2 regions of the Halioglobus sp. HI00S01 genome follow, and region 2 is predicted to be linked to the other one. Evidence: predicted binding sites of a transcription regulator. Region 2 holds the regulator's gene; the other holds the start of a gene.
The links. Region 2 encodes PhoB, which activates phosphate uptake and scavenging genes when phosphate is short. Its sites were predicted from a motif close to TGTCATAAANNTGTAACA; they were not measured.
Positions count from the first base shown of each region.

Region 1: the regulator PhoB is predicted to act here: its motif matches at 1,298-1,315, upstream of A3709_RS08665 (TIGR00153 family protein).

Region 1 covers NZ_LWEE01000058.1:58,771-68,726, reverse strand. Annotated here, with positions in the region: gene A3709_RS08670 (GspE/PulE family protein) at 1-1,155, opposite strand, end outside; gene A3709_RS08665 (TIGR00153 family protein) at 1,377-2,057, shown strand; gene A3709_RS08660 (inorganic phosphate transporter) at 2,090-3,370, shown strand; gene argA (amino-acid N-acetyltransferase) at 3,551-4,852, shown strand; gene A3709_RS08650 (porin) at 4,882-5,988, shown strand; gene A3709_RS08645 (hypothetical protein) at 6,228-6,536, shown strand; gene ilvD (dihydroxy-acid dehydratase) at 6,672-8,516, shown strand; gene A3709_RS08635 (DUF6279 family lipoprotein) at 8,546-9,391, opposite strand; gene A3709_RS08630 (pyridoxal-phosphate dependent enzyme) at 9,396-9,956, opposite strand, start outside.
Region 2 covers NZ_LWEE01000322.1:5,870-20,078, reverse strand. Annotated here, with positions in the region: gene pstA (phosphate ABC transporter permease PstA) at 1-84, opposite strand, end outside; gene pstC (phosphate ABC transporter permease subunit PstC) at 77-1,465, opposite strand; gene A3709_RS19790 (substrate-binding domain-containing protein) at 1,542-2,684, opposite strand; gene A3709_RS19785 (GFA family protein) at 2,844-3,227, opposite strand; gene phoU (phosphate signaling complex protein PhoU) at 3,224-3,943, opposite strand; gene phoR (phosphate regulon sensor histidine kinase PhoR) at 3,962-5,230, opposite strand; gene phoB (phosphate regulon transcriptional regulator PhoB) at 5,249-5,950, opposite strand; gene A3709_RS19765 (2-oxoacid:ferredoxin oxidoreductase subunit beta) at 6,099-7,151, opposite strand; gene A3709_RS19760 (2-oxoacid:acceptor oxidoreductase subunit alpha) at 7,148-9,010, opposite strand; gene A3709_RS19755 (FAD-dependent oxidoreductase) at 9,013-10,785, opposite strand; gene A3709_RS19750 (transglycosylase SLT domain-containing protein) at 10,992-11,597, opposite strand; gene ligA (NAD-dependent DNA ligase LigA) at 11,594-13,627, opposite strand; gene zipA (cell division protein ZipA) at 13,633-14,209, opposite strand, start outside.

The DNA of each region.
Region 1 (9,956 bases), on a different contig from region 2:
CTGGTTAAACGCGTCCTCCACCATTTCGATGGGATCCTCGATGGTGCAGACATTCACTTCGCTGGTCGCCAGCTGCCGCAACGTGGAGTAGAGCGTGGTGGTCTTCCCTGAACCCGTCGGCCCCGTAACCAACACTATGCCATTGCCGCCGTCAGTCATCTGGTGCCAGCGCGCCAGGTCGTCTTCAGCCAGGCCCAATTGCTCGAAGCTTTTTTGCAGCACCTCGGGATCGAAAATCCGCATCACCAGCTTTTCACCGAAGGCGGTTGGCAATGTCGCCAGACGCAGCTCGACTTCACTGCCTTCAGGTGAGCGGGTTTTCAGGCGCCCATCCTGTGGCCGGCGTTTTTCGGCCACATCCATACGGCCCAGGATTTTGATGCGACTGGTAACCGCAGCGCACACCTGGTGCGGAAGCTCATACACACTGTGTAGCACGCCGTCGATGCGAAACCTGACATCGCCCTGCTCGCGCCGGGGCTCGATATGAATGTCGCTGGCGCGTTGCTCAAAGGCGTATTGAAGCAACCAGTCGACCACATTGACGATGTGCTGGTCGTTGGCGTCGGGCTCCTTCATGGAACCCAGTTCGAGCATTTGCTCCAGATTGGTGGTATTGGTGCGATTGTCGGAGCGGTCGCTGGCCTTGGCACTGCGCACAGAACCGGCCATGTTGTAAAACTCGACCGTGTGGCGGGCAATCGCCCGGGGGTCAGCCAGCACCCGGCGAATGGGCTTGCGCAGAACATGCTCGAGGTTACTTTCCCATGCGCGTATCCAGGGCTCGGCAGAGGCAATGACCACTTCATTGTCATTGACTTCCACCGCCAAAATCCGATGACGCTCAGCAAACGCCTGCGACATCACCTGGGCGATGGCGGAGACGTTAATCTTGAGCGGGTCGATATCGTACACCGCCTGATCGGTACGCTGTGACAGCCAGCCAAGCAGCGCATCCATATCCATTACCCGCCCCGGATTTGTCGCATCCTGCAGCTTCTGATCGGCCAGGTAGATCAGGGGGTGCACCTTGACCAGGGCATTGCCCGCAACCCGCTTAAGCTCGGCGTCGCCAAGGCGCCCCTCGCGGTGTAAATCCTGAGCCAGCGAGGTAAGATTCAAGCGCTGTTCGGCGAAGATGCCACCGTTGTCCATGGGCATTATGTCCTTTTCCCTGCGCAGCGCCCGGCGGGAAATCCAGCGCGCCGAGATGCGTTGTCGCGTTGCCGGCTATGCTAGCACAGGGGCCGGCTTTCGAGAGGTATCTCGCACCGGGAGAAATGAAATGTTACAGCGATAAGAACTTTTTATGACATTCGGCACTGTTGTGCATATACTGCGCGAAAGTTAGACACCCCATACTTTGGAGTCTCTCTATGGCCAGCGGCAGCCCTCTTGGCAATCTGTTCGGGCGTTCCCCGATCGGTCCCATTCAACAACACATGCAGGTGGCTACTGAAGCGGCCGAACATCTGCCCGAGCTGCTCGCAGCGACCGCCGATCAGGACTGGGACCGGGCCAAGGAAATTCACAAGGCCATTGCCGACGACGAGAAGACCGCCGACAAGCTCAAAAGCGACGTGCGCCGTCACTTGCCCAAGAGCCTGTTTCTGCCGGTGCCACGCTCAGATTTGCTACAGCTGGTCAGCATTCAGGATCAAGTGGCCAATACCGCCAAAGACTTCGCCAGCACCGTGATGGGCCGCGACCTGCGCTTTCCGGAGAAATTGTTCCCGGCGGTACTGGAGCTCACCAACACCAGTGTGGCCTGCTGTCAGCAGGCGCTCAAGGCCATCCAGGAACTGGACGAGTTGCTGGAGGTAGGTTTCACCGGTCGCGAGGTGAAGCGCGTGGAAGCCATGCTCAAGGAGCTCGACAAGCTGGAACGCCGCACCGACAAGCAGCAGTTCTCCCTGCGCCGCAAGCTATTCAAAATGGAACCCGATCTGCCGCCGGTAGACGTGATGTTTTACTATCGCGCCATGGCCCTGTTGGGAGAGCTCGCCGACGCCTCCGAAAAGGTCGGCGACCGACTGCAGATCCTGCTCGCCAAATAATCTACAGCAAACAATAATTTAGGTAACACGCAATGGAAATTATCGCAGAGTACGGCACGGTCTTTCTGATCATGGCCTGCATGTTTGGCTTCTTCATGGCCTGGGGAATCGGTGCCAATGACGTGGCCAATGCCATGGGCACCTCTGTCGGCTCACGCGCCCTCACGATTAAGCAGGCGATCTTTATCGCCATGATTTTCGAGTTCCTCGGGGCCTATTTGGCGGGTGGCGAGGTCACCTCGACGATACGTAAGGGCATTATTGATGCCGACGTAATGGCGGATGACCCGCAGCTAATGGTCTACGGGATGATGTCCGCGCTATTAGCTGCAGGTACCTGGCTGCTGGTCGCGAGTATGAAGGGCTGGCCAGTGTCCACCACCCATTCAATCGTGGGCGCCATCGTGGGCTTTGCAGCGGTGGGTATTTCGGCCGAATCTGTTCACTGGGACAAGGTCGGCAGCATTGTGGCTTCCTGGGTGGTATCACCCGTGCTCGCAGGTACGATTTCCTTCGGCCTGTTCATGAGTGTGAAGTGGCTCATTCTGGATACCGACGACCCCTTTAACCGCGCCAAGAAGTACATCCCCATCTACATGTGGATGGTCGGCTTCATGATCTCCATGGTCACCCTGCTCAAGGGCCTGAAACATGTTGGCCTTGATCTGGATCTGGGACTGGGCAGTAAGTTCGCCAATGCGCTGCCCGTATCGGCCGTGATCGGCCTGCTGGTTGCGGGTCTCGGCGCCCTGCTGCTGCGCAACATCAGCGACGACGAGGACCACGAGAATCGCTTTGGCAGCGTTGAAAGAGTCTTTGCCGTGCTGATGGTATTCACCGCCTGTGCCATGGCCTTCGCCCACGGGTCAAACGACGTGGCCAACGCGGTGGGTCCCCTCGCGGCTATTGCCAGCACCGTACAGTCAGGCGGCGAGATCGCTGCAAAATCCGCCATGCCCTGGTGGATTCTGCTGGTCGGCGCCGCGGGTATTGTCGTTGGCCTCGCCACCTATGGCTGGCGTGTTATCACCACCGTGGGTCGCAAGATCACCGAGCTCACCCCCAGCCGCGGTTTTGCCGCAGAGCTTGGCGCCGCCGCCACCGTGGTGCTTGCTTCGGCAACAGGCCTGCCCATCTCGACCACACACACGCTTGTGGGCGCGGTACTCGGTGTAGGTTTCGCCAGAGGCATTGCCGCGCTCAACCTGCGCGTGGTGGGCACCATCTTTATGTCCTGGATTATTACCCTGCCAGCCGGTGCCGGCTTGGCCATTCTGTTCTTCTTCATCTTCAAGGCCATGTTCGGCGCCTGATCGAAGATCGCTATTCCCGGTTGCCTGCGCGCACAGGCGACCGGGGTCTCATCCAATCTCCCACTCCGAGAGCCACAGCGTGCTTGGCCCTGAACTGTGCAAAATTGCCATTGGGTAATTAGCGCAGACTTCGGTAGTCTTGATTATTCGCCATTTATCAATGTGTTGGAGAGCATCGTGATCACGCCGGGCCGGGGCCATATCCGCTGGTTCAGGAATACCGCACCCTATATCAATATGCACCGGGGCAAGACCTTTGTGCTGATGTTGGGGGGCGAGGTCGCGCAACACGACAATTTTTCCAACATTATTCACGACATCGCCCTGCTCAAGAGCCTGGGCATCAACCTCGTACTCATCCATGGTGCCCGCCCGCAAATTGCCGCTCGCCTCGCCGCTGCAGATGTCGAGAGCGTTATGCACAAGAATATCCGGATCACTGACACCGCTGCGCTGGAACATGTCAAAGACGCCGCCGGCTCACTGCGGGCCCAGTTCGAAGCGTTGCTGTCCATGGGGCTGCCGAACTCGCCCATGCAGGGCGCGCGCATCCGGGTGTGCTCTGGCAATTTCGTCACCGCCCGCCCCATGGGCGTTGTCGACGGCGTAGATTTCCAGCACACGGGCAAAGTCCGGAGGATCGACGTCAGCGGCATTCATGACCAATTGAACGATGGCTCCATCGTGTTGTTATCGCCGCTGGGCTACTCGCCCACCGGCGAGATTTTCAGCCTGGCACTGGAGGATATTGCAGTGAACTGCGCGGCGGCCATCGGCGCGGACAAGCTGATTCTATTCGGGGCCGAGGCAGGCGTAACCAATCGCGACGGTGAGCTCATCCGCCAGCTGGCGGTCAGCGAACTGGAAAACCTGACGATCCAGGACACCGCGCAACGCACGCTGTTGCAGACGGCACAACTGGCCTGCAAGCAAGGTGTGCCGCGCTGTCAGATCATTAGCTACCAGGACGACTGCGCCCTGCTCGAAGAACTGTTTACGCACGACGGCAGCGGCACTCTGGTCGCCAATCTGGACTATGAACAGTCGCGTCAGGCGGACATTGAGGATGTGGGCGGCATTCTCGAACTGATCGAGCCGCTAGAGCAGCAGGGGATACTGTTAAAGCGCTCCCGAGAGCTACTGGAACAGGAAATCCACTGCTTCCAGCTGCTTGAGAGGGACAGCCGCATCATTGCCTGTGCAGCACTGTACCCGTTCCCGGACGAAAGCTGCGGTGAGATCGCCTGTGTGGTCACCCACCCCGATTATCGCGGCGGCCAGCGCGGCCAGCGATTGCTGCGCGAATTGGAGCAGGAGGCACGCAACCAGGGACTTAAGCGAGTCTTTGTGCTCAGTACCCAGACCGCCCACTGGTTTCTGGAACAGGGCTTCGCCGAGCACTCAAGGGATGAGCTGCCAGACCAGAAGCAGGCGCTGTACAACCTGCAGCGTAACTCCAAGGTTTTCTTCAAGGATTTGTAGGCATTCCTGGCGAGGGCACGGGGGAAAATATGAAAAGACGGGGCGCCGCCTCAGTAGTGACACCTATCGCCCTCGCCGCTCAACCCATACTGGCAGACACCGATACCTATGACCGGATCTGGGCCTATGAAACGCTGTATGCCTCCGAGAGCGGCGCTGTTCGCGAATTGGACCTCAGCGGGCGGTTGCAGGCCGATGCCTATCATTTCGACGCCGACGGAATACACGAAGACGATCTGCAGTGGCGGCGCTTCCGGTTTGGCTTCACCGCCCGATTCGCTGGTGACTGGATGGCGCAACTGGAGGGCGACTTCGACCTCAACGAATCTTCCGGCGATTGGTACAACCGCCTCACCGACGCTTATATCGGCTGGCAACCCGACAAGGCTCGCGACCTGCGTATTCTCAAGCACTCCGCCGGGTTCACGCTGGACGGCGCCACCTCCTCCAAAAAGCTGCTGACACTGCAACGCAGCAACCTGACCAATAACCTGTGGTTTACCGCCGAGTATTTCACCGGGGTCAGCATGAAGGGTACGCTCGACAACAACTGGGATTACCGGGTCGGCATTTTTTCCAGTGATGGCAATGACGAGTGGAGCAAACTCGATGCCGGCTATTTCACCCTGGCATCCGCAGGCTATAACTTCAGCGAACCACTGGGCCTTGAAAACGCTACCGTACGCTTCGACTATGTCTACAACCAGCGCGATCCCCAGGCCAATACCCGCGATTTTGGCAATGTGTACTCCCTGTCAGGGAAATTCGAAGATGGCGACTGGGGGCTGTGGACCGATCTGGCAGGAGGCAGTGGCTACTACGGACAACCTGACGTGACAGGCCTGAGCCTGATGCCTTTTTATAATATCAGCGACCTCACCCAGCTGATCTTCCGCTACACCTGGCTGGATAGCGATGGCGACAACGGCCTGCGCCTGGGCCGCTATGAAAACGCGGTGGTGGATGGCCGGGGCGACAGGTACAGCGAATACTATGCGGGCCTGAACCTGTTCTTCTACGGCCACAAACTCAAGTGGCAGACTGGCGTGCAATACGCTGAACTTGACGACAACGCCGACGACGGCGGCGCTTACGATGGCTGGGGCATTACCACCGGCCTGCGTATCTCCTGGTAGCGACGCCCCCGCAGCCCGCACCATTCGCGGGCAGCGGCCCTCATAACGTGCAAAATAGTAACCATTCTGGCGCAGTGCCCTTATTCGGTGCACTGAAGCCGTTTTTTATTGATAAATATCAATATGTTACAGCAAATATTTTATACTCCAGAGGTTGCTTTTACGTAACAATATGTGAATATTAGTAACAGTGCGGTAACGCACCATCACCATCGACCGACCAACCAAGGAGAACCACCATGAAATACCTGTTATCCATTCCCTTACTCCTGGCTGCGACCTACACCGCCGCCGCATGCCCAACCCTGCGTCCTGAAGACGCCCCCGTACCCGTAGACGGCATGACAGCCACACAAGTCGAAATGCAGGCCTCCCAGGATGCCGCCAACCAATACGTGGAAGAGATCCTGCTATTCCTCGAGTGCAACGCACATCGACTGCACGATTTGGAGCACAACTACTACGTTCACCAGGCGTTTACCGCCGCCGAGACCTACAACGCGGAACTCCAGGAATTTCGCGGTCGCGACACCGTGGCAGGACGCTGACAGCGCCACCTGCGGGGCACATAACATAACAGCCCCAGCTTCCACCCCACCCCGATACAAGCCTGCGCGTTTTTGCTATCCTCGCTGGCTGATTTTTTACCCAAACCGGCCACCGCCGTACAAACGGATAGCACCATGCCAGAACTTCGCTCCAAGACTTCCACCGGCGGCCGCAATATGGCCGGCGCCCGCGCCCTGTGGCGCGCCACCGGGATGAAAGACGGTGACTTCGAAAAGCCCATCATCGCCGTGGTCAACTCCTTCACCCAGTTTGTGCCGGGACACGTACACCTGAAAGACCTGGGACAGCTGGTGGCCCGGGAAATCGAAGCTGCCGGCGGTGTGGCCAAAGAATTCAATACTATTGCGGTCGATGACGGTATCGCGATGGGCCATGACGGCATGCTGTACAGCCTGCCCTCCCGCGACATCATCTCTGACTCCGTGGAATACATGGTCAACGCGCACTGTGCCGACGCCATGGTATGCATCTCCAACTGCGATAAGATCACCCCCGGAATGCTGAACGCCGCCATGCGTCTCAACATTCCCGTGGTCTTCGTCTCTGGCGGCCCCATGGAGGCGGGCAAGACCAAATTATCAGAGCACAAGCTGGATCTGGTCGACGCTATGGTGATCGCCGTTGACGACAGCGCCGACGATGAAACCGTCGCCGAATACGAGCGCTCCGCCTGCCCGACCTGCGGCTCCTGCTCGGGCATGTTCACCGCCAACTCCATGAACTGCCTCACCGAGGCGCTGGGCCTGTCACAGCCGGGCAATGGCTCAACCCTGGCCACCCACGCCGATCGCGAGCAGTTGTTTCTGCGCGCAGGCCGCCTCATCGTCGATTTGTGCAAACGCTACTACGAACAGGATGATGCGTCGGTACTGCCGCGCAACATCGGCAGCTTCAAGGCCTTTGAAAATGCCATGATGCTGGACATTGCCATGGGCGGTTCAACCAACACGATCCTGCACCTGCTGGCTGCGGCACAAGAGGCCGAACTGGACTTCACCATGGCGGACATCGACCGCCTGTCACGCAAGATTCCGCAGCTGTGCAAAGTGGCGCCCAACACGCCGCTTTATCACATGGAAGATGTGCACCGCGCCGGCGGCGTCATGGGCATTCTCGGCGAACTCGATCGCGCCGGACTGCTGCACACCGAGTGCCCCACCGTGCACAGCCCCACTATGGGCGCAGCGCTCGACAACTGGGACATCATGCGCACCGAGAACGAAGACGTGCGCCAGTTCTTCAAGGCGGGCCCTGCGGGCATCCCGACCCAGACAGCCTTCAGTCAGAGCACTCGCTGGCCGAGCCTGGATAACGACCGCACCGGCGGTTGTATCCGCTCTATCGAGAATGCATTCTCGCTGGAGGGCGGCCTGGCAGTGCTGTTCGGCAATATCGCCGAGGACGGCTGCGTCGTGAAGACCTCCGGCGTGGACGAATCAATTCTGGTTTTCTCCGGCCCCGCACACGTGTGCGAAAGTCAGGAAGCCGCCGTCGACGACATTCTCAACGACAAGGTCAAAGCCGGTGATGTGGTGGTAGTTCGCTACGAGGGACCTCGCGGCGGCCCGGGTATGCAGGAAATGCTCTACCCCACCAGCTACATCAAATCCAAAGGTCTGGGCAAAGCCTGCGCACTGCTCACGGACGGTCGCTTCTCCGGCGGCACCTCTGGCCTGTCGATTGGTCACGCTTCGCCGGAAGCGGCCGCAGGCGGCGCCATCGGTCTGGTGGAGAATGGTGACATCATCGAGATCAACATTCCCGAGCGCACGATCAATGTGAAACTCACCGACGAGGAACTCGACGCACGCCGCACCGCCATGGAAGCTCGCGGAGCCAAGGCCTGGCAACCCGTCGAAGTGCGCCCGCGAGCCGTCAGTGCGGCGCTCAAGGTGTACGCCAAAATGGCCACCAGTGCCGACAAGGGCGCGGTCAGGGATTTGTCCCAGCTGGATTAATCAAACACGCCGGTGGCTTGCGCCGCCGGCTATTTGCCCTGGGCAATCAGTGCCTGAATGTCGTCTCGAAAATCAGCGAGCTTGCGCCGCAAGCGCTGGTCCTGCTTGTCCGTACGCGTATTGGCCAGCGCTGCCAGCGCCGTATAAATAACGTCACTGTTGTGCTCGTAAACCGCCAGGTACTCCGGTGAAGCGTTGTCTTCACGCTCTGTCAGGGAATCGCGAACGGCCTGTTGCCAGCCTTCGTCGCGCTGCAGCATGTTTTCCAGGCGATCCAGCCAGAGGGCACGCTCCTGTAACCAATAGCTATCGGAACGCTGCATACGGTTGGCAGCCTGCTGCAGAATTGCACGCTGCTCCCTGTCCAGCCGGCCCATATAATCCTGGGCTGAATCCAGCAGATTCTCGTAGGCCTCCTCGTGGAACTCAGCGTCAGTGCGCGTCAGGTATTCCTCCTCGTACTCCACCTGCTTCTCGCGCAGCGAGGTAATGAACTCCCTCATCTGGTCATCGCTGAGGGCCTCGCCCAGCGCCAGCATCCACTCCAACCCCCGTGCCTCAATGCGCAGCCAGGCTGACTCGAAGGCATCTGCCGTTGCACTGATCTGCGCCGGCGCTACTTCGCCATCGAGATCGCGGGTAATTCCGTCAATGATATCGAGATAAGTGGGCAACTCATCGCGCCGGTGCCACTGCAGGAAGGGCCCCAACTCCTCCTTCAAGAGGGCTTTTTGAGGGCGTTCTAGGTCGACGTATTTACCGATGTACCAGGGAATGAAAAAGTCCAGGCGGTTATAGACAAAAGTGGTGCTGCTGCAGCCTTGCAGGAACAGCAGCAGGCAGGCAAGCAACCACAGGCGCCGGGAGATACTCATCGGACTACCAGGGCAGCGCATCGAGATCGACGTTGCCGCCGGTAATGACGACGCCCGCTCGCCGGCCCCGAAATCGCTCGGGGTGCTCCAACACGCCGGCAAAGCTCACCACGCCCGAGGGCTCTACAACCTGCTTGGTTCGTGTCCAAATGAGTTTCATCGCCTCGATAATCAGGGCATCCGGCACTGTCACAATGGTGTCTACATGCTTACGGATAATCTCGAAGTTCAGCTCACCCAGACTGGTGCGCAGACCATCGGCTATGGTGTTCACCGAAGCATTGCCCTGCAACTCGCCCAGCCCAAAGGAGCGAAACGCATCGTCAGCGCCCTCAGGCTCCACAGCAATCACTTCAATTTTTGGGTTGATATGTTTCGCGGCGATAGCGGTCCCTGCGAGCAGACCGCCGCCGCCCACCGGCACGGCGATGACATCCAGTTCAGCCACCTGCTGGAGTAACTCCATCGCCACTGTACCCTGGCCGGCGATAACACGGCTGTCCATAAAGGGATGCACCGCGTTCGCGCCAGTGTGCTCCAACACCAACTCGAGACCAGCGGCGCG
Region 2 (14,209 bases):
CCACTGAAAGCGCTTTTCGCGGGCGTAGCGTTTCTTCAGTGACGCCTGTATCAGCTCGGTGTTTTTGAAGCTTCGCTTACTCATATTGCTCTCGGTAACGGCGCACGACATACAGCGCGATAATGTTCAGTAACAGGGTGACGAAGAACAGCACCAGACCCAGCGCAAATGCCGCGAGCGTCTTCGGGCTGTCGAACTCCTGGTCACCGACCAGCAGAGTGACGATCTGTACGGTAATGGTTGTCACGGCCTCCAGTGGATTGGCCGTCAGCTTTGCGGACAAGCCCGCCGCCATTACTACAATCATGGTCTCGCCAATGGCACGCGATACGGCAAGCAGAATACCGCCCACAATACCGGGCAAGGCCGCAGGGAGAAGCACCTTGCGGATGGTTTCACTCATCGTGGCGCCCATACCCAGCGAAGCCTCTCGCATACTGTCCGGCACCGCGTTGATAATATCGTCAGACAGCGACATCACGAACGGGATAATCATAATGCCCATCACCAGGCCGGCCGCGAGCGCACTCTCCGAGGCTACGGTCAGGCCGAGACTCTCACCGAGATTGCGAATAAACGGCGCCACGGTCAGGGCGGCAAAGAATCCGTAAACGACCGTGGGAACACCCGCGAGAATTTCCAGCACTGGCTTGGTCACAGCGCGAAAGCGGCGTGTCGAGTATTCAGACAGGTAAATGGCAGACATAAGCCCTACCGGCACCGCGATCAGCATAGCCACTGCAGAGATTAACAACGTGCCCACCAGCAGCGGTACGAAGCCGAAAGATCCCGACGCTCCGACCTGATCTAGACGAATAGCCATCTGCGGGCTCCACTTCAAGCCAAACAGAAATTCCTGAACAGGAATCGTCTGGAAAAAGCGCAGCGCTTCGAACAATACCGACAGCACGATGCCCAGTGTGGTCAGAACCGCGATCGAGGAACAGCCAAACAGAATCCAGGTAAACGTTGACTCTACCGAGTTTCTTGCGCGCAATACCGGACGGATCCGAAGCACCGTGAGCGCGCCACCCAGCACCGCAACAACCACCACTAGCAACAACTTCAGCTTGCCACTGCTCACCAGCAGCTCGTTGTAAAAGTCTGCCGCGGCAACTTGTGTCGGCTCAAGCATACTTGCATCGCCACCACTGACAGCAAAGCTGACGATCTGGTTGTAATAAAGACCGATTTCATTCTCGCTTAGCGCGCGAATTTCTGCAGGGAACTCTGCAACGATCAGGCCGCGAATAGCCGAGCCCTCCAGCGCCACCCAGAAAATCAACACCAGCATGGCCGGCAGCCCAGCCCACAATGCGGTCATATATCCATAGTGCTTGGGAAGCGAGTGCAGGCTTTGCATACCCCCCGCGGCGGTAGCAACGATTCGGGAGCGCTGCCGTCCTACCAGAAAGCTGACAAGGCACAGCGCTACCAGGGTGATAAAAACGGTCGATGTGGGCATTACGGGCCTTTCAAAAATAACGTGCGCCGCTCAAGGGCGGCGCACTAGTTTACAGCATGTGTAACGGATTTCCTCGTTACATCTTCAGCAATTTCAGACTCGCAACGTCCTTTTGAGCCTGGGCCAATTCCTCATCACCCAGGGGGATCAGGCCGCGCTCAGGAAGGTAGCCGTCTTCGCCCATCGCTTTGTTGGAAGCGAACTCAGCAGCGTACTCCTGAATACCTGGAATCTTACCTACGTGGGCAGCTTTGACATAGAAGTACAGGGGGCGAGACACCGGATAGTCGCCATCCGCGATGGTGTCGAAGGAAGGTGCTACGCCATCGATCAGCGAGCCCTGAACCTTGTCTCCGTTCTCATCCAGGAAACTGAAGCCGAAGATGCCCAAGGCATTGGGATTGGCTTCCAGCTTCTGCACGATCAGGTTGTCGTTCTCTCCAGCTTCGATGTAGGCACCATCTTCACGCACCGCGTAGGCCACTGTCTTGAAGATGTCCTTACCCTTGGGTGCTTTGCCTTTCTTCTCAAGATAGGAATCGTAAACACCGGCAGGAATGCCCAACGATGCCATGGCTGCCCTGAGGGCTACCGCATCGTCAGCACCCATGCCACGCAGGGTCTTGAGAGCCGGTACTGCCTGAGCACCGCCGCCCAGGGCAAGCTCAGCAAACGCATCACGGGTACCTGATGTGGGGGGCGGACCAAGCACTTCAATCTTGATAGCCGGCAGTGCGGGGTTCACATCCTTCCAGGTGGTATATGGGTTGGGCATCAGCTTGCCGTCGGGGCCGGGAATATCCTTGGCCAGCGCCATGTAGATATCTTTCAGGCTAAGTTCCATCTGATCGGCCTTGCGGCTGTTGGCAATGGCAATGCCATCGTAGCCTACCAGGACTTCCAGAATATCGGTCACGCCGTTCTGCTGGCAATCATCAAACTCGCTCTTCTTGATGCGGCGCGATGCATTGGTAATGTCGGGGGTACCGGCACCGAGGCCCTTACAGAAAAGCTTCAGTCCGCCACCGGAACCTGTCGACTCGATTTTGGGAGTCTTGAAGTCTGTGGAACGACCAAAGCGCTCTGCGACGACGGTGGCGAACGGATAGACCGTGGATGAACCGACGATACTGACGGTATCGCGTCCTTGGGCTTGCACATTTGACACAACCCCGATGGCCGCGGCCAGTGCAATGACACTTGCAATTTGCTTTTTCACTTGCTGAGAACTCCCTGAGTCTTGGCGATATTTCCCCGCCAACTGGCAGGGATTCGGGAGCAGTCTATGGCGAAAATGTTACGGGAATATTACAGTCGTATCCTATTGTTTTATATGGAAAATTAGCGGCAACAAGGGCTACTGGGGCGGGCTTTCATGTCAAATCTCGACCGACTTGTGGGCAAGCTTGTGAGCGTTGTTTTCCCAGTCCTGGCCATCGAACTCGACAATATTCACCTGCGCCGGCATTTCGTCGAGACAATTCAGGTTAACGTCGATGCCATCGGGATTGGAACGCGGCGTATAGAAGGGTTTGATACCGCAAATCTTGCAAAAGGTATGTTGCGCTACGCCACTGTTAAACGTGTATGTGGTGATGTGCTCCTCGCCCGCCAACAGGGTGAAACGCGAGCGGGGGACAATCAGGTGCAGGTAGCCGGACTTGCGGCAAACAGAGCAATTACAGCGCTCAATTTCCACCGCTGCCGGGGTTTCAACCTGAAACCGCACGGCCTGGCAGTGACAGCTACCCTGATAAATCAAATATCGCCAACCTGCTCGATGAAATCTTCCAGGCTGCGATGACGCACATCCTGTCCGCGCACCAGATAGACCACGTGCTCGGCAATATTGGCCGCGTGATCGCCGATGCGCTCCAGACTGCGCAGTGCCCACATTTCGTTGAGAATCGGCCCGATATCGCGCGGATCCTCCATCATAAAGGTCATCAGGGCGCGCATGGCACTGTCGTACTCCTTGTCGACCGCCCGGTCTTCCTTAACCACCTCTACCGCAAGCTCCAGGTCCAGGCGAGCAAAGGCGTCGAGCGATTTGCGCAGCATAGAGGCCACATGACTCCCAATATGGCGAATCTCGACGTAGTTGCTCGGCGAGATGTTTTCCTCTGCGAGGCGAATGGCCTGGCGGGCGATTTTGGCTGCCTCATCACCAATGCGCTCAACGTCGGTATTTACCTTCATAACCGCCACAACCAGGCGCAAATCGCTGGCCGCAGGCTGACGCCGGGCCAGGATAGTGGCGCACTCGTCATCGATGGCCATCTCCATTTCGTTGACCTCGTGATCGCGCTGCACAATGGTCTCGGCCTCACCCGTGTCACGAGAGACCAGCGCCTCTACCGCCTCGCTGAGCTGCTGCTCTACCTTGCCGCCCATTTCCAGCAAGTGATTTTTGATGGCCTCAAGTTCAGTATTGAACTTCTCGGAAATGTGCTGTTTGTAATCGTCCTGCTTAAGCATATCCTGTTCCTCGGGGCTCTAGTCTTGCGAAGGGAATACAAGAGAGAAGGTACTCCCCGACCCCAGTTTGCTATCAATATCCAATTGCGCACCATGCGCTGCGGCCACGTGTTTCACAATGGCCAGGCCGAGACCGGTACCCCCCGTCTCGGAAGAGCGACTATCGTCCACACGATAAAAGCGCTCTGTTAACCGGGCAAAATGACGGGGATCAATACCAATCCCCTGATCGACGATGTCCAGTATCAAATTATTCTCATCCTGGCGCCAACGAGCCGTGACAGGAACACCCTCATCACTGTACTTAAAGGCGTTGAACACCAGATTAGAGACAGCGCTATACAATTCCCGATAATCGCCGGAGACCTTGCCCTGACTCTGTATGTCCAATTGTAGCGGATTGTCCGGATGCGTGTTGCTCACCTCTTCCTTCAACTCCTCCAGCAATGTGGCCACGTCGACAGTCTCTCCCTTGGCCTGGCTCTCGGTGCTCTCAATACGCGACAGCCAGAGCAAATCCTTGAGCAGGTTTTCCATCCGATCTGCCTGCCCGGCCATTTGTTTCATGGCGCGCACATACTGCTGCGGAATGTTGCCAGGGTCAGCGATGAACGTTCCCAGGTAACCGCTTATCACCGTCAGTGGGGTACGCAATTCGTGCGAAACGTTGCCGACAAAGTCGCGCCGCATCTGCTCTGTGCGCACCACATTGGTTACATCCCGGACGAACAACAAGGTATCGCCCTCTGCAAACTGGGTAACCACCAGCTGCAGGTGAAACTTGATAGGCCCGCTGGTCTCAAATACCAGCGGATCGCCATAGTCGCCCTCCGTAAGATACTCGGCAAACTCAGGCTGGCGCACGATATTGGATATGGCCTGGCCAATATCGTCCGGATAGCGCAGCGTCAGCAAGCCCTGGGCAGCATCGTTACACCAGCGCAGCGCTCCCTGACTATCAATAATCACCACGCCATCGCGCATCGCGGCAAATGAATCCAGGAGATAATCCACCGTCGACTGCAGTCGCTCTTCAGTGGCAGTTGCCTTGCGCTGACCCTTGTAGACGCGGGCGACAACCTCGCCCCACACACCAAACAGGTCTGGCGGCGCCTTACTAATGTCAGCGAGCCATTCCTGGAGCCGCCACAACTGCAGCGACCAGAACAGCAGGAGACCAATTGCAGCAAGCAGCGCCCATACCAGTGGATTACCGAAGTAAAAGCCCGCCAAGGCCGCGAGTGCGATCGTGCCTATCAGCCGAAATACCGATGCCAACCACTCCATAGGTTCCGGCGTTGCCCCCTATATCCCGCGTGATGAAAAACGATAGCCCGTGCCGCGCACGGTCTGGATCAAATTACTGTGGTCGGCATCCGCGCCCTGCAAAGCTTTGCGCAACCGGCGAATGTGGACGTCCACGGTGCGCTCTTCCACATACACATTGGCTCCCCATACCTGGTCCAGAAGTTGGCCCCGGGTATAGGCGCGCTCCGGATGCGACATAAAAAACTGCAGCAGCTTGAATTCCGTTGGCCCCATATCGACGGAGTCGTCGCCCACGAACACCCTGCGACTTTCCCCATCCAAAATCAGGCCGTTGACCTCCATCCGGGCATTTTCCTCACCGCCCACCGTACGGCGCAGCAGCGCCTTGATCCGGGCAATTAACTCACGGGGGGCAAACGGCTTGGTGATGTAATCATCGGCGCCAACATCAAGCCCCTGAATGACGTTATCCTCCGCTGTCTTGGCGGTCAGCATAATCACCGGTATCTCACGGAACGTGTCGTCGCGCTTGAGCCTGCGCAGCAGCTCCAGGCCACTACCGCCGGGCAGCATCCAGTCGAGCAGGATAATGTCGGGGCGATGATCGACCACAGCGGCATACGCTTCCTGAATATTAGGCGCTTCCAGGCAACGAAATTCAGCGATCTCGAGCGCCATGCGCAGCATATCGCGGATCGCAAATTCATCATCGACAACCAGAACAGTACGTTCGCCAATCACAGCCCATTTCCTTCATTCACCTGAGTGGAAGTATTAGATGATGAAATTATGACAACAAAATGACAATCGGCCAAAGAATTACAAACAGGGCCATAAAATCGCCCAGTTGCCCCGCTTTTGGCTAAACAGGGCACCGGGTGTCGAATTAACGCAGGCTTGCGTTAATGTTCTTGAGCATCTGGTTGCCGGGGCAAAGATCCTCGGCATCCAGGGTGTTGAGAGGACGTCTGGAGGTCTCCAGAACGTCGTGCAGGTCGCGGGAATCCTTGTCCATATAGATCAGCCCCGTCAGGATATCGCCGGCGGTACGGTGCTTCTCCATATTCATCAGGGCGGAAGTACGGTCAAAGGGATCCAGGTCTTCGCTCATCTTGTAAAGATGAATGGAAGAGCCATCGTGCAGAGTCACCTCATGACTGGAGCCGGGCGCGTAGTCGGTGGTGATTTCCTTCTGCATAGGCACAAAGTCGACCGTGCCTGTAGCCTCTGCGTGTTCGCGCACAAACTCGTAGCTTTTGGTCGAGCCGGCGTTGTTGTTAAACGTCACACAGGGAGACACCACGTCAATCAGCGCAAAACCGCGATGACTGATCGCTGCCTTGATTAGCGGCACCAGCTGCTCCTTGTCCCCAGAGAAGCTGCGAGCGACGAAAGTCGCGCCCATTTGCAGCGCGGTGGAACACAGGTCGATCGCACTGAATACGTTGGCATCGCCCTTCTTGCTGACGGAACCCTCGTCCGCGGTGGCAGAATCCTGGCCTTTTGTCAGACCGTAGCAACCGTTGTTCATGACGATATACACCATATTCAGGTTGCGGCGCGCGACATGGGCGAACTGCCCCATGCCAATGGAGGCGGTATCACCGTCACCGGACACACCCAGGTAGATCAGGTCGCGATTAGCCATAGCGGCACCGGTAACCACGGACGGCATGCGCCCGTGCACCGAATTGAAGCCGTGGGACTTACCCAGGAAGTACGTGGGCGACTTGGACGAGCAGCCAATACCGGACATCTTGGCAATCTTGTGCGGTTCGATAGAGAGCTCGTGACAGGCCTTGACGATAGCACCGGAAATCGAATCGTGACCGCAGCCGGCGCACAGCGTGGAAATGGAGCCCTCGTAATCGGCCTTGGTATAACCGAGGTCGTTGACGGGCAGTTCCGGGTGGCGAAACTTCGGAATTTGATAACTCATGCTGACTCTCCCGCCTGGCTGGCAATCTTGGTGCGGTGCAGAGGCTCAATCGCCCCTCCGCTGAGATGCTGCTTAATCTGCTTGCTGATGTTACGTGCACTGATTGGCGTGCCATCGAAACACAGCACCGACTTGAGCTTGTCCGGACCAAACTCAAACTCTGCCATTAGCAATGTGCGCAGCTGTGCATCGCGATTCTGCTCGATCACAAACACCTGCTCGTGGTCTTCGATGAACGCTTTCACATCGTCGTTGAACGGAAAAGCCCGCACGCGCATGGCATTCAGGTGAATGCCTTCTCCGGCGAGATGATCGAGTGACTCGCGGGACGATTCTTCACTGGTGCCGTAATAAAGCACCGCGACGTCGGTCTTCTCGGAGGCCTCGACAACTTCCGGCTGCGGGACATATTCCTTGATGGTGTCCCACTTGCGCATAAGGCGCAGCATGTTCTTCTCATACTCTTCGCCCTTCTCGGTATACACCGCGTACTCATCACGCGAAGTACCGCGCGTAAAGAAGGCGCCGCGCTTGGGGTGGGTGCCGGGATAGGTGCGATAGCAGATGGCATCGCCATCCACATCCAGGTAGCGACCGAACTCAATGCCCTCCTCGAGTTGCTCTGCCGTCATGACTTTGCCGCGATCGTACTGGCGTGCATCATCCCACTCCAGCGGCTCGGACATATTGTCATTCATGCCCAGGTCTAGATCTGTCATCAGAATGATCGGCGTCTGGAGCCGTTCGGCCAGGTCAAATGACTGGGCGCCAAAATCGAAACATTCTTTCGGCGTAGAGGGAAACAGCAACACTTGCTTGGTATCCCCGTGCGACGCATAGGCCGCCGACAGAATATCGGATTGCTGAGTGCGCGTCGGCATACCGGTGGAGGGGCCGGCACGCTGTACGTCAAACAGCACCGTGGGAATCTCAGCAAAGTATGCCAGCCCCAGGAATTCACTCATCAGTGATACACCCGGGCCACTGGTGGCAGTAAACGCACGAGCACCGTTCCAGCTCGCGCCAATCACCATACCAATCGCCGACAGTTCATCCTCGGCCTGAACAATGGCGTAGTTCTTTTCGCCGGTACCTGGATCAATCCGAACACGACGAACGTACTTTTCATAGGCATCGACGACGGATGTCGAAGGCGTAATAGGATACCAGGCCGCCACGGTGGCGCCGCCGTATATCGCGCCCAGGCCAAGCGCCGTATTGCCGTCGAGCAAAATTTTGTCGCCGACCTTGTCGGACGTTTTCACCCGAATGCCAATGGGACAATCGAGATTCGCCTTCGCGTACTGATGGCCGAGTTCTAGGGCATGGATATTGGGCAGGATCAGTTTCTCCTTGCCCTTGAATTGGTCCTTCACCAGATCGGTCAGCACCTTGAAGTCCATATCGAGCAACGCGGCGAGCGCGCCGACATAAATGACGTTCTTGAACAGCTGGCGCTGGCGAGGATCGGAGTACTCATCGTTGCAGATACGCGTCAGAGGAATGCCGATGATATTGACATCGTTGCGCACCAAACGCAGATCGAGGGGCTTGGTATTGTCATAAATGAAGTAACCGCCCTCTTCCACTTCCTGAATGTCCTGGGCCATGCTCTGCGGATTCACCGACAGGGCGATATCCACCCCACCGCGGCGACCGAGGTAACCCTTCTCGCTGACTCGCACCTCGTACCAGGTGGGCAGACCCTGAATATTCGAGGGGAAGATGTTCTTGGGCGACACGGGCAGGCCCATGCGGAACAAGGCCTTGGCGAACATATTGTTGGCGCTGGCGGAGCCGGTGCCGTTGACGTTCGCAAACTTGATGACGAAGTCATTAACGGATTCTAATCGTTTCATAATTACTGCCCCGCCTTCATGACATTGTAGAGGAACTTCTGCATATCCCAGGCGGAAGTGGGACAACGCTCGGCACACAGGCCACAGTGCAGACAAACATCCTCATCCTTGACCATGACCCGCGCGGTCGGCAGATCGGCGGACACGTACAAGTCCTGGGCCAGGTTACCGGCCGGGCCCGTCAGGCGTGCACGCAGGTCGGTTTCTTCACCATTGTCAGTGAACGTAATACAGTCCGTCGGACAGATATCCACGCAGGCATCGCACTCGATGCATCGCGGCGCGTCGAACACCGTCTGCACATCGCAGTTCAGGCAGCGCTCGGCTTCCTTGAACCCGGTGGGCCTGTCGAAACCCAGTTCGGCTTCCACCTTGCGATCAGACAGTGCTACTTCCAGCGGTGCCAGCGGTACAACGTGGCGTTGGTCAGACTCTACCGAGTTATCGTAGCTCCACTCGTGCACACCCATCTTCTGGCTGGACAGCGTCACGCCCGGCGCCGGGCGCTGGGTAACATCCTTACCCTGGCAAAAAAGGTCGATGGAAATCGCTGCCTGGTGCCCATGGGCCACGGCGGTAATCACGTTCTCAGGACCAAAGGCCGCGTCGCCACCAAAAAACACCTTGGGGTTGGTGGACTGGAAAGTCACCGGATCAACCACCGGCATATCCCATTTGCCAAATTCAATACCGAGGTCACGCTCCACCCAGGGGAAGGCGTTATCCTGGCCGATCGCCATGAGCACGGTATCCGCTTCCATAAAGACAAGCGGCTCATCAGTAGGTACCAGCGAACGCTTGCCTGCCTCGTCGTAAACGGCCTCTACTTTTTCAAAATGCATGCCCAAGAACTTGCCGTCCTTGATGACGAACTCTTTGGGGACATGGTTGTTGTAGATGGGAATGCCCTCATGCATGGCATCCTCTTTCTCCCAGGGAGAGGCCTTCATATCTTCAAAGGGACTTCGAACAACCACGCGAACGTCCTCACCACCGAGGCGCTTGGAAGTTCGGCAGCAATCCATGGCGGTATTACCACCGCCCAGCACCAAGACTTTCTTGTCGACACTGTCACGGTGCTCGAAAGCAACACTCGCCAACCAGTCAATACCAAGGTGAACGTGCTCGCTAGCATCTTCAAGGCCTGGCAGGTTCAGACCGCGGCCTTTGGGTGCACCGGTGCCGACGAATACCGCGTCGTAATCTTTATCGAGAATGCTCTTGAGGCTGTCAACGTAGGTATCAAAGGTCGCGTTAATACCCATATCCAGGATGTAGTTCACTTCCTCATCAAGCACTTCCGCCGGCAGGCGGAACGAGGGAATCTGGCTGCGCATCATACCACCGCCAGCAAACTGGTTATCGTAGATGTCGATACTGTAACCGAGGGGGGCCAGACCACGTGCCACCGTTAACGACGCGGGACCGGCGCCAATCAGCGCTATGCGCTTGCCGTTCTTCTTGCTGGGAATTTTCGGCAGGCGATCAGAGATATCTTCCTTGTTATCCGCAGCCACCCGCTTCAATCGGCAAATCGCTACCGGCTCCTCTTCGACCCGGCCACGCCGACAGGCGGGTTCACAGGGGCGATCGCAGGTGCGGCCCAGGACACCGGGAAACACGTTGGATTCCCAGTTGACCATGTAGGCGTCGGTATAGCGTTCTGCAGCAATCAGGCGAATGTATTCAGGCACTGGGGTGTGCGCGGGGCAGGCGTACTGGCAATCCACAACCTTGTGGAAGTACTCCGGGTTCTGAGTATCAGTTTGTTTCACGTGAGCAGCTCTGTGTGGTTATTGGGCGCTTTTGGTCCGCTGCGCCTAAAGCGCTAAGAGTGTGGCACAGCTGCGGCGCTATTTCACCACGCAAGCGGTCTGATATTCGTTACTTTTCGGTTACTTATGCGAACTTTCGCCACAGATTGTTAGCTATTGCGAACGATTCGCAGCAAGGGGAGATGACAGGGCGATCATCAGCTGATTCAGAACCAGCCGAAGAACCAGCCGTCGTCCTTGAGGTCTTCTTCACACGAGCGTAGTTGGGCGCCATAGGTATCTGTCTTTTTCTGCACCTTTCGTGCGACACTCTGCAGCCAGTCCTTGCTTCGATAGCTGCCCCGGCTGTATCCACCGTGGCCCTCGTGATACGCCAGGTACAGGCGATAGGGGTCGGACTTGCTAATACCATTGCGGCGGTTGGATTGATGGTTGTACCAGCCAATGAAATCGATGGCATCGGCGAAATCGTCGCGATCGGCCCCGTAGTTACCGGAACTACGTTTGTAGTCCTTCCAGGTCGATTTCTTGGCCTGGCTGTAACCGTAGGCGTCCGAGGGACGCGGCCCTGGAATGAAGCCAAAGATCTTCTTGCGCGGCGGCTTGGCCTTCGCCACAAACCGCGACTCCTGGTACATGATGGCCATCATGACGGAGATGGGACTACCCCATTCCTTGCGCGCGTCGGCGGCGTCGTCGTACCAGCCCTTTTTCTCGCGAAAAATCTCACATAGATTGTTTTGATTCGAGGGCGGGCTGGTGGCGCAGCCGGACAGTATCAACAGCAGCACTAAAGCGACAATCCGTATCATGGGGAAACTCCGTGATTGGCTAGCAAAGCGAGAAATGCCTCCTCATCAATAACATCAATGCCAAGCTCCGAGGCCTTGGCGAGTTTCGACCCGGCGCCTGGGCCAGCGACAACACAGTGGGTTTTAGCGGAAACACTGCCAGCCACCTTGGCACCCAGAGACTGCAGCAGGCTTTTTGCCTCGTTGCGGCCCACCGCTTCGAGCTTGCCCGTCACCACCCAGGTCTGGCCGGCAAACGGCAATTCGGCAGCGCTCTTTACTTCGATGGCCGGCCATTCAACGCCGGCGTCCAACAGCGCCTTCGCTACTGCCATACTGCCTTCAGAATCAAAAAACTGGCGCAGGTGGTCGGCCACTACCGGCCCCACATCATCGACCTCCAACAGAGCTTCTTCCGGGGCGGCTACCAGATCAGCCCAGGAGCCGAAATGATTCGCCAGATTCAATGCGGTGGCCTCGCCTACCTCGCGGATACCCAGCGCGAAAATAAACCGCGGCAAGGTCGTTTGCTTGCTCTGCTCAAGCGCTTTGAGGAGCTTGTCGGCAGATTTCTGCCCCATGCGCTCCAGCCCCACCAGTTGATCAAAGGTGAGCTGGTACAGGCCCGCCACATTTTCCACCAGACCCTCGTCAACCATCTGATCGACCAATTTGTCACCCAGGCCGTCGACATCCATTGCCCGTCGCGACGCGAAATGCCGAATCGCGGCTTTCTGCTGGGCAGCGCACACCAGCCCGCCCAGGCATCGCAGCACCGCCTCGTCCGCTTCGCGCTCTACCGCCGAACCACACACCGGACAGGCATCGGGAAAGCGGATAGCCGCGGCATCGTCCGGGCGACGCTCGGTCACCACGGAAACCACCTGTGGAATCACATCCCCTGCCCGGCGCACAACGACGGTATCGCCAATCATTGCTCCGAGCCGTTCGATCTCATCCTGGTTGTGCAGTGTCGCGTTACTCACCGTGACACCGCCAACAAACACCGGCTCAAGTCGTGCCACAGGGGTTATCGCGCCGGTGCGCCCCACCTGAAACTCGACATCGAGCAAACGCGTTACCTCTTCCTGAGCAGGGAATTTCCGGGCAATGGCCCAGCGCGGCGCCCGCGAAACAAAACCCAGCTGCGCTTGCAGCTCAATACTATCGACCTTGTAGACAATGCCGTCGATGTCATAGGGAAGCTGATCACGCTTGGCGGCCAACTGCTCGTAATAGGCTTCGCAGGCCTCAATGCCCTGCACGACATCCGTCTCAGTGTTGGTGCGTAAACCCCACTGGCCGAGACACGCGAGGATGGCCGAGTGATGTTCGGGAAGTTCGCCACCTTCCACCAGGCCCACACCATAGCTGCACATTTCCAGCGGGCGCTCCGCGGTAAGCCTGGCATCGAGTTGACGCAGACTGCCCGCGGCGGCGTTGCGGGGATTCACAAAAGGTTTGTCACCGCGCTCCCGCGCACGTGCATTGAGTGCTTCAAAGCCGGCCCGGGGCATATAGATTTCACCGCGCACCTCGAGTACGGCTGGGTAACCTTCGCCCCTCAGACGCAGGGGAATGGAGCCAATGGTGCGCACGTTGTGGGTAATGTCCTCACCGGTGGTACCGTCACCGCGGGTTGCCCCGCGCTCCAGCAGGCCATCGCGATAAAGCAGACTGACCGCGATGCCATCGAGCTTGGGCTCGCAGTTATAGGTGAGCGGCGCTGCGTCGACACCCAACCTGTCCAGACAGCGGCGTTCAAAATCTGCGAGTTCAGCGGCGTCGAAGGCATTATCCAGTGACAGCATGGGCACTTCATGTGCCACTTGCGAGAACTGATCGAGGGGTTTGTCGCCAACACGCTGTGAAGGTGAATCGGGGGTGACCCAGTCGGGGTTTTCAGCTTCAATCGACTGCAGACGCCGCATGCTGCGATCGTATTCTGCGTCCGGCACGCTGGGATCGTCGAGGACATAGTAGCGATGATTCCAGTCGCGCAGTTCGCTGCGCAGCCTGTCGAGCTCCGCCCGCAAATCCTGTGTAGACACTGCGGCTATCGCGCCCTGGCGAGCATGCGACGCTCGAGGTCACGGATTTGCTGGCGGCAGTGTTCCAGGGTTTGCTTGGTTAGCACACTGCGCGATTCATCGAGCACGTCGCCGCCGAGATTACGGGACACCGCCTGGGCAGTCTCCAGCATGTAGTCGAACGCTTTCATCATGTCCTCGGGACCTGGCAGGGTCAGGAAAAACACCAGGCCGGGGGTATTGAAGTCGGCCATGTTGTCGATATCGAAAACACCGGGTTGCATCATATTGGCCACGCTGAATTGAATCGCGCCGCGGCCTGCTTCGAACTCGTGGCGATGGAAAAAGTTCATATCGCCAAAACGCAGATCGCAGGCGAGGAGGATGTGCAGAATGTCCTCGCCGCGAAAGCCTCGCGGGTCACGCGCTACAACATTAAGCATGAACACTTCGGGGTCGATGTCTCTCGGCAAAACACCGGGGGCCTCTTGTGCAACCGGTTCAATGAGCGGCTCCTGGGCGGCAATATCGTCCAGCCAATCCACATTTTCAGGCTCAGCAATAGCATCTTCGGCTGCCATGCCCGCCATAAACGGCACCTCT